Victivallis lenta: one gene and its partner. The protein of the gene in region 2 interacts with the protein of the main gene of each other region in a pairwise test. Links are inferred from orthologs where the notes say so. Each region holds a gene or a part of one and is shown on either strand. Other genes may lie near its edges.

The links.
Region 1: the proteins of FYJ85_RS06680 (region 2) and FYJ85_RS11545 interact in binary tests that used the Escherichia coli proteins (3 or more experiments, as listed by UniProt). The link is inferred for Victivallis lenta from one-to-one orthologs.

The regions. Positions count from the first base shown.
Region 1 is NZ_VUNS01000011.1:105,966-109,147, reverse strand. Bases 160-3,024 are described here. They hold FYJ85_RS11545 (FtsW/RodA/SpoVE family cell cycle protein), read left to right. Parts: upstream 160-902; coding sequence 903-2,147; downstream 2,148-3,024. Other genes in these bases: FYJ85_RS11540 (UDP-N-acetylglucosamine--N-acetylmuramyl-(pentapeptide) pyrophosphoryl-undecaprenol N-acetylglucosamine transferase), read left to right, coding at 2,147-3,024; FYJ85_RS11550 (UTP--glucose-1-phosphate uridylyltransferase), read left to right, coding at 160-890. Also shown: more of FYJ85_RS11550, read left to right, coding at 1-159; more of FYJ85_RS11540, read left to right, coding at 3,025-3,182.
Region 2 is NZ_VUNS01000005.1:74,818-78,127, forward strand. What follows is about bases 318-3,310. They hold FYJ85_RS06680 (peptidoglycan D,D-transpeptidase FtsI family protein), read right to left. Parts: upstream 2,734-3,310; coding sequence 901-2,733; downstream 318-900. Other genes in these bases: FYJ85_RS06675 (glutamate ligase domain-containing protein), read right to left, coding at 318-904; FYJ85_RS06685 (hypothetical protein), read right to left, coding at 2,754-3,176; rsmH (16S rRNA (cytosine(1402)-N(4))-methyltransferase RsmH), read right to left, coding at 3,226-3,310. Also shown: more of FYJ85_RS06675, read right to left, coding at 1-317. UniProt on the Escherichia coli protein: Essential cell division protein that catalyzes cross-linking of the peptidoglycan cell wall at the division septum. Required for localization of FtsN.

The DNA of each region.
Region 1 (3,182 bases), on a different replicon or contig from region 2:
CGGAGCAGGTGTTCTTCTTCACGCAGGGAACCATGCCGGCCTGCGGTTACGACGGCAAGCTGCTGCTCGCTTCGAAGTCGTCGCTCTCGCTTTCTCCGGACGGACACGGCGGCACGCTGCTCGCGCTGCGCAAATCCGGCGCGCTCGACCGGATGGCATCCGAGGGAGTCGATTATCTCTCCTACTTCCAGGTCGACAATCCGCTGGTTCCGGTGGTCTCCCCGCTGTTCCTCGGGCTGCATGACCTTGAACAGTCCGAAATGTCCGCCATCATGCTGGCCAAAACCGGCCCGTTCGAAAAGCTCGGCAACTTCTGCGTGACCAACGGCCGGCTCGAAATCATCGAGTACAGCGACCTGCCGGCCGCCCTCGCCGAAAGCCGGAATCCGGACGGATCGCTGCGTTTCATCGCCGGCAGCCCGGCGATCCATATGATTTCGCGCAGCTTCATCGAGCAGCTGACCGTGGGCGGCAGCCTGAAGCTGCCGTGGCACCGTGCCGACAAGAAGGTCCCGTACGTGGACGACACCGGCTGCCTGATCAAGCCGGATGCACCGAATGCGGTCAAGCTCGAATCGTTCATCTTCGATGCAATGCCGCTCGCGAAGCGGACCATGGTGCTCGAAGGCGACCGCAGCTCCGTTTTCGCTCCGACCAAGAATCCGACCGGGGTCGATTCGGTCGAAAGCTGCCGAGAAATGCTGATCGAGCGCGACGCGAAGCGGCTCGAAGCGGCCGGCGTCCGGATTCCGCGCACGGCCGACGGCAGAGTCGATGCGAAAATCGAGCTTTCGCCGCTGGCGGTCTTCGACGACGAGGACGCAGCCGCTTACGTCGCCTCGCACGGGCTCACCGAGATCGCCCGCGGCGCGGAACTCTCGCTGGATTGACGGAGGCGGCCCTTGAGGAGCATTTTCCTGAACGATGAGCCCGCCGCCCCGGTGGAGCTCGATACGCGGGAGAGCGCGGCATCGGTCAACGCGATGCACGGGCTGCTGCTGGTCGTGACGCTGATCGTCGTCTTCGGGTTGACCATGCTCTATTCGGCCAGCTACAACACCGATGGGCTCAAGTATTTCCGCAACCAGATCATCTGGGCCGCCATGGGCGGCCTGGGGGGGGCGGCGGCTTTCGTCATCGGCTACCGCAAGCTCGCGTCGTGGAGTCTCTTCCTGATGGGCGGCGTCTTCCTGCTGCTCCTCATCGCCGCCTTCTGCTTTCCCGAAATCAACGGGGCGAACCGCTGGATCAAGATCCGGCTGCCGGGTCTGGTCATGACGCTGCAGCCCTCCGAATTCGCGAAGATAGCCGTGGCGCTCTTCGTGGCGAAATACTGCTCGGAGAATATCCGGACCTTCAACAACTTCCTCGGCCGCCGCGGCGTCCTGCCGCTGGTCGGCATCGCGGGGGCGGTCATCTGCGGCATCCTGATCGGCCGCGACTTCGGGACGACGGCGCTCGTGCTGACCGTCGCCGTCGCCATCTCGGTCATGGCCGGGCTGCGCTGGTACTATCTGGCCATTCCGGGAACGCTCGTCGTGCTGGCCGGGCTTTACGTCGTCTTCTTCGATGCGAACCGGCTCGGGCGGGTCACGACCTTCCTGCGGCCGGAGGAGATGCGCGAAGGCGGCGGATACCAGCTCTGGAACTCGCTGCTCGCCTTCGGTTCCGGCGGCTGGACCGGCGTCGGCTTCATGGAGAGCCGCCTGAAACAGAAGTACCTGCCCGAGCAGCACACGGACTTCATTCTTTCGATCGTCGGCGAAGAGCTCGGCCTCATCGGCATGCTCGGCGTCCTGGCGCTCTATACCTTTTTCACCTGGTACGGGCTCCGGATCAGCATGAATTCGCGGTCGCGCCTCGGCATGCTGCTCGGGTGCGGGCTCACGCTCGGCATCACAGTCCAGGCGGCGATCAACATCGCGGTGGTCACCGGGTCGGCGCCGACCAAGGGAATGCCGGCAGCCTTCATCAGCTACGGCGGCAGCAACATCATGGCCAGCCTGATCGCGGTCGGAATCCTGGCCTCCATCGCCTTCGACAACGCATACCCGAATTACAACATGCAGTATCAGAATTCGATCCGGGCGAAGCTCTCCTTCCTGCCCTGGTTCCGCCAGTACCGGAAGCGCAAGGAGGAGCTGTGATGCCCGAACTGACACTGGCCATCACCTGCGGCGGAACCGGCGGACATTTCTACCCCGGGCTCTCCGTGGCGCGCGTATTGCAGAAGCGGGGCGGCAGGGCGCTGCTGCTGCTCTCCGGCACCAATGCCGCCAGACAGAAAAGCATCGCCGCCTCGTTCGGCGTCCCGGCCGTGGCGCTGCCGCGCATGCCGTCTCCGCGCGGAATCGGCACGCTCTTTGAATTCGGCTGCGGCGCGCTCGGCGGTTACCATGCGGCGCGGCGCGAGCTTCGCACGCTGCGGCCGCAGGCGCTGCTCGGCATGGGCTCCTTCACATCGCTGCCGGCGATTCTGGCGGCGCGCCGGAGCGGAATTCCGGTATTCCTGCATGACGGCAACGCGCGGGTCGGCAAGGCGAACCGCTTTTTCAGCAGGCATGCAAAGCTGCTGGCCACGGCGTTTCCAACGTGCAATGCGGAAAAATGCCGCGGCGAGCTGCTGGTCACCGGCATGCCGCTGCGTCCGGAGCTCGAACAGGCGGCCGGAATCACGCGGGCAGAGGCGATCGCCGGGCTCAACCGCGAATTCGGCGTTGAGCTCGACACCGCGATCCCGACGCTGCTGATCTTCGGAGGCAGTCAGGGCGCTTCGATCTTCAACGAAACGGTGCCGAAGGCGCTTCGGAAGCTGCAGGAGAAAACCGAGTTTCAGGTGCTCCATCTGGCCGGGCCGAAGAAGCTGGCCGAGGTCAGAGACGCCTACGGCGACGTCGTCTTCCCGTCGCTCCTGCTTGAAAGCAGCGAAAAAATGGAGCTGTTCCTCGGCGCCGCCGACCTCGTTTTCTCGCGCTCCGGCGGCAGCACGGTCGCGGAACTCGCGCGGTTCGGCAAAGCTTCGGTCCTGATTCCGTACCCGTACGCGGCCGAGAATCATCAGTACGACAATGCCCGGGTTCTGGCCGGACACGGTGCGGCGGAACTGCTCCCGAACGCCGAATGCACGCCGGAACGGATCGAGCGGCTGCTCGCCGGGCTCCTCGCGGAGCCGGAGCGGCTGA
Region 2 (3,310 bases):
CAATGCGGAAATCCTCCGAACGCATGCCGTAAAAAGAGAGCATGTTGTTGGCCCCGATGGTATCCTCCACGGCACGGTCGCCGGTCGGGGCCAGCTCGGAACGGCGGCCCCGGACGTAGATCGTTTCCGGCCGGGTCACTTTGCGGTAGTCGGTGACCGCGTACTGCGAGTCCCGGCGCGGTTTCGCATCGAAGACGCGGACGGCGAGCCGCCGGGGGAGGGCTTCTCTGACCGCCTCGTAGACCTCCCGCTCGAGGACGGCGCCCTTCTTCACCTGCTTCAGGAACTGCGTAAAGACGCGGATCAGCTCCTCCCGGTCGTAGTGGTCGGTTCCCAGGTTCAGAATGACCGCATAGTCCGGCGAATAGCGCAGCAGGCTCTTGTCGCTTTCGTCGGCTTCAAAGACGAAGAAGTCCTTTTCGCCGGGCCGGTAGTTGCCCGCGAAGCGGCCGCCGCGGAACCGCTTCGACAGCGCCCCGTTCAGGCAGCATGGATCGGCGCCGAGGTTGGTCAGCGCTTCGGCCAGGTAGGCGGTCACCGTGCTTTTGCCGCAGCTCCCGGTTACGGCGACGGTATTGCCGAAGCCGAGCTCCCCGACCAGCTGCGACAGGAGCTCGGCGCGGTGGAGGCGCGGAATGCCCTCTCCGGCCAGGAAGTCGGGGTTGCTCTCTTCGATGGCGGTCGAGTAGACGAGCGCATCGGGGCGGCTGCTTTGTTCGAGGTAGGAGCCGTCCTGCGGGTAAATTTCGATTTTCTGGAGGCGCAGCGCATCGATGATGCGGGCGTTTTCGGGATGGTCCGCGTCGCGGTCGCTGCCGGTCACGGTGAAACCGTGGTCCTTGCACATGGCGGCGAGTCCGCTCATGCCGATGCCGCCGATTCCGATGAAGTGCAGATGTTTCATTGTCCAGCCGGGGTTCTGTTGTTTTCGGGCAGCAGCGCGGGGTCGGGCGGGATGTTCATATGCCGGAGCACCCGCTGCGACACGCGCTTGAAGGTCGGCACCGCCACGGTGGCGGCATAGTAGGCGCCGGTCGGCTCGTCCATCGTGACGAGCATGACGAAGGCCGGATCGCGCGCCGGAACGAAGCCGACGAAACTTGAAAAATATTTTCCGCCCACATACCCCCGGCCCGGAATATATTTCCGGCTCGTGCCGGTTTTGCCGGCAACTTCGTAGCCGGGGAGGGCCGCTTTATAAGCGGTACCGCCCTTCTGGGTCACCTTGATCATCATATCGATCAGCTCGCGATGCTTCTCGGGGTGGTCGAAAAGCTGGACGGGCTCGCTCACCGGAATGTGCTGGATTTCACCGGTCGAGGGGTCTTCGACGCGGTCGACGAGCCGGAGCTGCGGCATGCGGCCGCCGTTGGCCAGTGCGCAGTAGGCGCGCAGCATCTGCAGCGGAGTCACCCGAATGCCGTAACCGATCGGAAAGCGCGTGATCGACAGCCCGTCCCACTTCGAGACGCGCGGCAGGTAGCCGCTGGTTTCGGTACGGAAGGGCAGGTTGGTTTTTTCTCCGAAGCCGAACATGCGCAGCGCCTGGTAGACGCGCTCCTCTCCAAGTTTCATGGCGACCTTCGCGGTTCCGATGTTGCTCGATTTCTGAATGACGCCGGCCACGGTCAGCTTGTCGTACGGGTGGGAATCGCGCAGCGGTTTGCCGAGGTAGATCCAGGTTCCCTTGTCGCAGTCGATTTCGGTTTCCGGAGTGACGAACCCCCAGTCGAGCGCCTTGCCGATCGTGAAGGGCTTGATGATCGAGCCGGGCTCGATGCTGTCTTCGGCGATGCGGGTGCGTCCGGCGGCATCGGTGTAGGTCGAGCGGTCGTTCGGGTCGAAGGTCGGGCGCTGGGCCATGGCCAGCACATTGCCGGTCTTCGGGTCGACGATCGCGGCATAGAGCGTCGCCGGCTTCCACTCCGCGAAGGAGGCGTCGAGCTCTTCCTCGAGAATGGACTGGATCGGTTCGCTGATGGTCAAATAGAGATTCCGCCCGTCCCGCGCCTCCTCCGACACATGGGGGCCGTAGAGCAGCGGGCGGCCGATCCGGTCGCGCTCGTAGATTTCGCGCCCGAACTGCGCGGTCATCTGCTTGTCGAAATATTTCTCGAGCCCGATCTGGGCGACGTCGCTGTCGTCGACCACGTTCGTGAAGCCTAGTACGTTGGAGAGCAGCGAACCTTTCGGATAGGCGCGCATGTAGGAGTCCTGGAAGAAGAGCGCATTGAGCTTGTTGAGTCTGGCGATCTCGCGCACCTGAGCGGCTTTTTCGAGCGACACGCCGCGGGCGATCATCGCGTAGCGGTTCGGAACCGTTTCGGGGGTGCCGTCTTCCTTCAGCACGACGTTGCCGTCCTCATCCTTCTTCGTGCGGGTGGGAACGAGCCGGTCGTAGAAATCCTGGTAGCTCTTTTCCGGGAACTCGGCGGCGAGCAGATAGGCGAGGCGCTGCCGCTGCCCCGGTTTTTTCAGATGGGACGGGTCGGCGGTGATGTGGACGCACGGAACGTTGCTGACCAGCAGATTCCCGTGAAAATCGAAAATTTCGCCGCGCTTGCCGGCCGTCACTTTCGTCGTCGTATACCTGGCGCGCGCTTTTTCCAGATAGAATTCGTGCTGCACGACCTGAATGAAGTAGAGCCGGACCGCCAGAACGATCACAACCGGAATGAACAGGATTGCAACCCAGCGGATCCGGTTCCGGATCTTGTCGTTGGTGCTCTGCATGCGGACCTCCGCCGGGAACGTCAGTTGCGCCCGTTCGGACGGACCCGCCGGGCGGACGCCACCGATTCGAGCGGGACCAGCTCGGCCTGCTGCGGCGTCAGAAGCGCCATGCGGCCGACCTGGCCCGGTGCGGGTTCGCGCAGCCCGAGCTTGAACTGTTCGATCTTGCCGCGGATGTGCTCCCAGCGGGAGAGCTGTTCGCGGCGGATGCGGAGCTGGGCGATCTCGCGTTCGGTCTTTTCGATCTGCTGGCCGGTTTTGCGGATCGCGCGATCCGTTTCCGAAATCTTCTGGTTCAGATAGATGTAGATGTTCAGAAACGCCGCGATGATACCGAGGAAGAATGCGAACTTGACGACGGCCGCGAGTCTCGCACCGAGAGTCGATGCGGCGGTCTGCGCGCTTTTGCGCTGCTTTTTTAATTTTCCCGGTTGAATGTTCATGACTTCCCCCGTGCCTGCTCCTGATTTCTATATCAATTATTATTTTCTTCTAAATGATTTTTTCCGCGACTCTCAGCTTCGCGGGCGCGCTGCGCCGGTTTTTCTCCAGCTCTTCCGGTCCTGCGGTCACGGCT